DNA from 2 places in the Actinomyces acetigenes genome. Region 2 is predicted to be linked to the other one. Evidence: riboswitches for the same ligand, from Rfam matches in the RefSeq annotation. Region 2 holds a riboswitch; the other holds the start of a gene.
The links. A riboswitch is a leader RNA that binds a small molecule or an ion and turns the genes downstream of it on or off. The one in region 2 is predicted to bind FMN.

Region 1 (3,375 bases), on a different contig from region 2:
AGACGTCGAGGGTGTTGGGGGCGTCGACGACGTCGACGACTGTCAGCGACACTCCGTCGAGGGCGACCGATCCCTTGACGGCGACGTAGCGGGCGATCTCCTGCGGCAGGCTGATGCGTAGGAGGTCCCAGTGCTCACCGCGGTGGTGGTCGAGGACCTCGGCGGTGGCATCGACGTGCCCCTGGACGATGTGCCCGCCGAGCCGGTCGCTGGCGCGCAGGGCGCGCTCGAGGTTGACCGGGTCTCCCGGCGCCTGGGAACCCAGGGTGGTGCGCGTGAGAGTCTCGGCCATGAGGTCGGCGGTGAAGGTGCTCCCGTGCACGGCGGCGACCGTCAGGCAGCACCCGTTGACGCTGACGGAGTCGCCCAGGCTCACGTCCTGGGTGACGGTGGGCGCCTCGACCGTCAGCCGGGCGCTGTCCTCGACGGTCTCGAGCCGGACGACGCGCCCGAGCTCCTCGACGATTCCGGTGAACATCAGTGACTCTCCTCGGTTGGGGTGTGGGCAGGGGGAACGTCGTTGGCCTCCAGGTCACCGCAGAGGCGGACGGCGAGCTCGTCACCCGCGCCGAGGACCTCGACGCGGGGGTGACTCAGCCTCAGGGCGTCGGTGATCGTCGCCGCCCCGAAGTCGGCGAGGGCGGCCGGTCCCGCGCCCAGAAGCGCGGGGGCCGTGTAGGCGACGACCTGGTCGACGAGGCCGGCGCGCAGGAAGGCGGTCGCGAGGGTCGGGCCTCCTTCGAGCAGGACATGGCGGATCTCGCGCTCGGCGAGGACGGCCAGGACGGCGCGCGGGTCGTGGTCGGGCAGGAGGAGGTAGTGGTCGTCGGCGAGCACCCTGGAGGTGGCAGGCAGACTCCTGGAGCCGACGACGACGCGCAGCGGCTGGAGGTGGGCCGGTGCGGGCTGACATGCCTCGTCGCGGACGGTAAGGGCGGGGTCGTCGGCGAGGGCGGTGCCGGTGCCCACCATGATGGCGTCGCACTGGCGGCGCAGGCGGTGGGCGTCGTGGCGGGCCGCCACCGGGGTGATCCACTGGCTGGTGCCGTCAGCGGCGGCGATACGGCCGTCGAGGGTGGCGGCGAGCTTCCACGTCACCATGGGGCGTCCGCGGGTCACGGCCAGGAGCCACGGGCGGTTGAGACGCGCGGCCTCCTGGGCGCACAGCCCACGCCGTACCCGCACGCCGGCGGCCTCCAGCGCCGCCGCGCCGCCTCCGGCCTGCTCGGTCGGGTCGTCCTGGGCGTAGATGACCTCGGCCACGCCGGCGTCGAGGAGCGCCTGGACGCACGGGCCGGTGTGGCCCTGGTGGTTGCACGGCTCGAGGGTGACCAGGACGCTCGCTCCTCGGGCGGAGGCGCCCGTCGCAGCGAGGTTCGCCAGTGCGTCGACCTCGGCGTGGGCGCTGCCGGCGCCACGGTGATGGCCCTCGGCGAGGATGTCGCCGTCGGGGGAGAGGATGACGCAGCCGACCCGGGGGTTGGGGCCGGGCGGGGCGTCGGGGGAGGCCGCGGCCCGTAGGGCGCGCTGCATCGCGGCCGTCTGCACGGTGGTGAACGAGGTCATCCGGTCCTCTCCCTCGGGTGCGCTGGGGAGAGACACCGCCATGGTCGACCGCCGGGTGCACGGCACCGGGCGAGGCATGGTGTGTCCCGTGTGCGCTTCCCATCCGGACTCTCACCGTCGGTCCAGGAGTTCCACCTGGTCAGCCGGCCGCTGGATGCGACCGGGTCGCGGACTGTCACCGCCGGTTCGGACTTTCACCGACCCCAGAGCACACGAGCTCATCTCGTTGGGGAGAATGTACCGCGCGCGAGTGCGTTCAGTCACCTCTGCGCATCTATGTTGACCATCCACACCTCGGCAGGGTGTCCGGGTGCGGGCGCACCGCGGGAGGGTGGCCCGCACCGGGCCTCACTTCTTGCGGTACAGGGACTTGGTGGCGTAGACGGGCTCGTTGGTGACCTGCACGCCCAGGGCGCGGAAGATGCCCTCGTCCACCGGGCCCAGGATCGTGGAGGTGTGGACCTCGCAGCCCCGCAGCGTCTCGAGCTGGTCGAGGGCCTTGCGGGCGTTGTCGTCCCCGTTGGCGGACACGGCCAGGGCAATGAGCACCTCGTCGGTGTGCAAGCGCGGGTTGCGGCTGCCCAGCTCCTGTGTCTTGAGCCTCTGGATGGGTTCGATGGAGGCCGGGGCCAGCAGGTTGATGTGGTCATCGATCCCGGCCAGGAGCTTGAGGGCGTTGAGCAGCATCGCAGAGGAGCACCCCAGCAGGGCGGAGGTCTTGCCCGTCACGATGCGCCCGTCGGGCAGCTCGATCGCCGAGGCCGGCTCGCCGGTGGCCTCAGCTACCTCCAGCGCGGGCCGTACGACGGGGCGGTCCTCCTTGCTCACCCCTACCTTGGCCATGAGCAGCCCGATCCGCTGGGACTGGACGGGGGCGATGACTTCGCGCTTCTCGGCAACCAGGGCCCGGTAGTAGCGGCGGATGATCTCCTGGCAGGCGGCCTGCCGGCAGGCCTCGTCGTCGCTGATGCAGTTGCCGGCCATGTTGACGCCCATGTCCGTGGGGGAGGCGTAGGGTGAGGAGCCCAGGATCTCCTCGAACAGGCGGCTCAGGACCGGGAAGACCTCGACGTCGCGGTTGTAGTTGACGGTCTGGACGCCGTGGGCCGCCAGGTGAAAGGGGTCGATCATGTTGACGTCGTCGAGGTCAGCGGTGGCGGCCTCGTAGGCGATGTTGACCGGGTGGTCCAGGGGCAGGTTCCAGATCGGGAAGGTCTCGAACTTCGCGTAGCCCGAGGAGATGCCCCGCTGGTGGTCGTGGTAGATCTGGGACAGGCAGGTGGCCATCTTGCCGCTGCCCGGGCCGGGGGCGGTGACGACCACGAGGTCCCGTTTGGTCTCGATGTACTCGTTGCGCCCGTAGCCCTCCGCCGAGACGATGCGGGCGACGTCACCGGGGTAGCCGGGGATGGGGAAGTGACGGTAGACCGTGATGTCCAGCGCCTCCAGCTTGCGCTTGAAGTCGTGGGCCTGGCGGTTGTCATCAGTCCACTGGGTCACGACGACGCTACCCACGTAGAGCCCGTAGCTGCGGAAGGCGTCGATGTGGCGCAGCAGGTCGTCCTCGTAGGGGATGCCCAGGTCCGCGCGGACCTTGTTGCGGGCGAGGTGCTTGGCGTTGACCGCCATGACGATCTCGACCTCGTCGGCCAGCTCGGCGAGCATGACGATCTTGTTGTCCGGGGTGAAGCCCGGCAGCACGCGCGAGGCGTGCATGTCGTCGATGAGCTTGCCGCCGAACTCCAGATAGAGCTTGCCGCCGAACTGGGCGCGGCGCTCCGCGATGTGGCTGGACTGCATCCGCAGGTA
Region 2 (3,375 bases):
TCAGCGGCAACCGCATGGTGCTCTACTCGCGCATGGCGGTATTCGCCATCGCCTTGGTCGCCGCGATCATGGCCTGGAATGACAGTAAAACGATCCTCGCGCTCGTGGCCTTCGCCTGGGCCGGCTTCGGCGCCTCCTTCGGCCCCACCATTCTGCTGTCGCTGTACTGGAAGCGCTTGAGCGTCATGGGTGCCTTCGCGGGAATGATCACCGGGGCCGTCGTCGTCATGATCTGGGGGAACGTCTCCGGCGGTCCGGGCGGCATCTTCGACCTCTACGAGATCGTGCCCGGATTCCTGAGCAACCTGGCCGTGGCCTGGGCCGTGTCCCGCACGAGTCAGCCCTCGAAGGAGATCTCCGAGGAGTTCGACGCCGCTGTCACCGCCTCGCGGGCGTAGCCGGCCTGGGTAGTCGGACAGTACCGCAACCATGAGGATCGTCATCGCACCCGACTCCTTCAAGGAGTCCATGACCGCCGTGCAGGCCGCTCGGGCCATGGCGGTTGGGGTGCGCGACGCCCTGCCCACCACATGCGTGGTTGATCAGGTCCCCGTCTCCGACGGTGGAGAGGGTTTCGCCGAGGCCGTCACGGCCGCCTGGAGCGCCTCGTGGCAGGAGGTGACCACGGTTGACGCCCTGGGCCGGCCCCGGATGGCGGGCTTCGGACTCGACGGCGATCGGGCCGTTGTCGACCTGGCCTCCAGCGTGGGACTGGAGCACATCGCGCCGGGAGAGCGGGACGTCATGCGCTCCTCGACCGCAGGGCTCGGCCATGTCATCACTGCCGCGGTCGACGCCGGCGCCCGCTCACTGCTCATCGGTCTGGGTGGGTCGGCCTCCAACGACCTGGGCCTGGGGATGCTCGTGGCGCTGGGCGCCCGCTGCCTGGACGAGCGGGGAGGTGAGGTGGAACCGGTACCCGCCGAGTTCTCCCGCATCCGGCGGATCGAGGTCGGGCCGGCTCGCCGTCGCCTCGAGGGCGTGAGCATCACGGTGGCCGGTGACGTGACGAATCCACTCACGGGTCCCCACGGCGCGGCAGCCGTCTTCGGACCGCAGAAGGGACTGTTCGGGCCTGCGATCACGTGGGTTGATGGCGAGGTGACGCGCCTGGCCGCAGTCCTCGGCCTGAGCCACTGGGCCTGCCGCCCGGGCACCGGGGCGGCAGGCGGCACCGCCTTTGCCCTGGCAGCTGTTCTCGGGGCGGAGCTTGCCACCGGCATTGATCACCTGGCTCGCGTCGTCGGACTGCGTGAGCGGCTGGAAGAGGCCGACCTGCTGCTGACAGGGGAGGGGACCGTTGATGGGCAGTCCTTGAATGGCAAGGCGGTCAGCGGAGTGCTCCGCCTGGCCTGTGAGTACGGGGTGCCCTCCATCGTCTTCGCCGGACGGGTCAGGATCGATGCCGCGGCACAACAGCGTCTGAGTGATCTGGGAGCCCAGCGCATCATCCAGATCTCCGATCCTTCCGAGGCACTGGAGACGTCTCTTAGACGGGGCCCGGAACATCTGCGCCGGGCGGTTGCGGACGCTGTGGGTCACTGTTCCGCTGATGGTGGCCAGCTCGAGCCGCGCTCTGAATGACATCCCGTGAGCACGCTCAGCCATGAAGAGGTCCCGGGTACCGTCGTGGGACGGTTGCGTTGTATCCTTACCGCCAGCAACGTGCTCCGGGGTCGGTGAAAGTCCGAACCGGCGGTCACAGTCCGCGACCCGCTCGCACCACACCCGCCTGAAGCGGCTATGGGTGCGACGGCTGAGCCGGTGGAACTCCGGCACCGACGGTGAAAGTCCGGAGGGGAGGATGCGCGTGGCGCTCGGCGGGGAGACCCGCAGCTCGAGACAACGTCCCGAGCTCACGGACAGCCGTGAGCTCGCCGGGTGGTGAACCGAGCGGGCGCCCAGCACGTGTGTGCGCCGACCGACGGTGCACAGGCGGACCCCGGTGCAGCCGGGAGCGCCCGTTCCCGGAACGTCCCGGGAAGGACACCACCGTGTACAGCCCCAGCCCCATCGGCAAGGCCGCACGCCCCCACGCTTCCCCCGCCGAGCCGCCCAGTGACGTTCCTGAGCCGTCGACATCCTCGGCCTCGTCGATGACCTCCCTGTCAGAGTCGTTCTCAGAGTCGCCGTCCAGGCCTTCGGCTCGTCGCCGACGTCGCATCCGCGCTGCTGAGCGGAGCGGGCCGTTTCCCGCCGTCGTCCTGGGAGCGGCACTGCTCATCATCTGGCAGCTCGTCGCCGGCTCGGGGGCCGTCCCCGAGATCTTCCTGCCCAGTCCCTGGGCGGTCGTCACCCGCCTGTGGCTGAACCTCACTCAGGCCGGGCTGGGATGGAGAGCCTGGATCACGCTGCGTGAGGCCCTCCTCGGCTGTCTCCTGGCCGCCGTGTTCGCTCTGCCCCTGGCCTGGGCCCTGTACTGCTGGCGGCTGTTCTCCCGAACTGTCCTGCCCTATGTCGCTGCAAGTCAGGCGGTTCCCGGCATCGCCGTCGCGCCCCTCATGGTGCTGTGGATCGGTTACGGAACTCTTCCCATCGTGGTCCTGTGCGCCTTCATGGTCTTCTTCCCCATCACCATCACGGTGCTCCTGGGGCTGCGCGGCCTGGACGCCGACGTCATGGACGCCGCCCGGCTCGACGGCGCTCATGGCCTGAGCATGCTCATCCACATGGAGCTTCCGATGGCTTTGCCGGCGATCTACACCGGGTTGCGCACCGGTTTCACCCTGTCAGTCACCGGTGCGGTCGTCGGCGAGCTCATCATGGGCGGCGAGGGCCTGGGGACAGTGCTCTCCACGCAGCAGAGCCGGGGCGACACGACCGGCGTGTTCGCCACGATCACGCTCCTGTGCGTGCTGGCCACATCCATCCACTGGGTGCTCCATGAGCTCGAGCGACGCAGTCGCACCGTGGACGCCCTACGAGGCCGACGCGCCACCTGAGCCCTGCGCGGCCTCCGCTTCTCACCCCTCCGACACAAGGAAACTCCTCATCATGGCTGTCTCTCACCTCGTCGTCTCCCAGTCATTCCTCTCGCGCCGCCGGCTGCTGGCAGGAGGCCTGGCGCTCACCGGCGCCGGAGCACTTGCCGCCTGCTCCTCGGGGACCGCCAGCCGCGCGGCGTCGGCCTCGGCGGCCGGAGGCGCACTGACAATCGGCCTGACCTACACGCCGAACATCCAGTTCGCCCCCTTCTACATGGCTAAGAATGACGGGACATACGCCACGAACGTGACGCTGCACCACCACGGGGCGCAGGACGGTCTCTTCGACGCCCTCCAGAGCGGCCATGAGCAGCTCGTCGTCGCTGGCGCCGACGAGGCGGTGGTGGCCACCTCCAACGGCTCCGACCTCGTCGTCGTGGGCGGCTACTAC

Region 1: linked by a shared signal. The riboswitch ahead of ribD (bifunctional diaminohydroxyphosphoribosylaminopyrimidine deaminase/5-amino-6-(5-phosphoribosylamino)uracil reductase RibD) and the one ahead of RIV14_RS02315 (ABC transporter permease) in region 2 are both predicted to bind FMN.

The regions. Positions count from the first base shown of each region.
Region 1 is NZ_JASPFC010000002.1:95,865-99,239, reverse strand. Features, by position in the region: gene RIV14_RS01415 (riboflavin synthase) at 1-478, opposite strand, end outside; gene ribD (bifunctional diaminohydroxyphosphoribosylaminopyrimidine deaminase/5-amino-6-(5-phosphoribosylamino)uracil reductase RibD) at 478-1,566, opposite strand; FMN riboswitch at 1,653-1,782, opposite strand; gene RIV14_RS01405 (DUF1846 domain-containing protein) at 1,915-3,375, opposite strand, start outside.
Region 2 is NZ_JASPFC010000004.1:6,524-9,898, reverse strand. Features, by position in the region: gene putP (sodium/proline symporter PutP) at 1-398, shown strand, start outside; gene RIV14_RS02320 (glycerate kinase) at 430-1,584, shown strand; FMN riboswitch at 1,662-1,812, shown strand; gene RIV14_RS02315 (ABC transporter permease) at 1,995-2,942, shown strand; gene RIV14_RS02310 (ABC transporter substrate-binding protein) at 2,995-3,375, shown strand, end outside.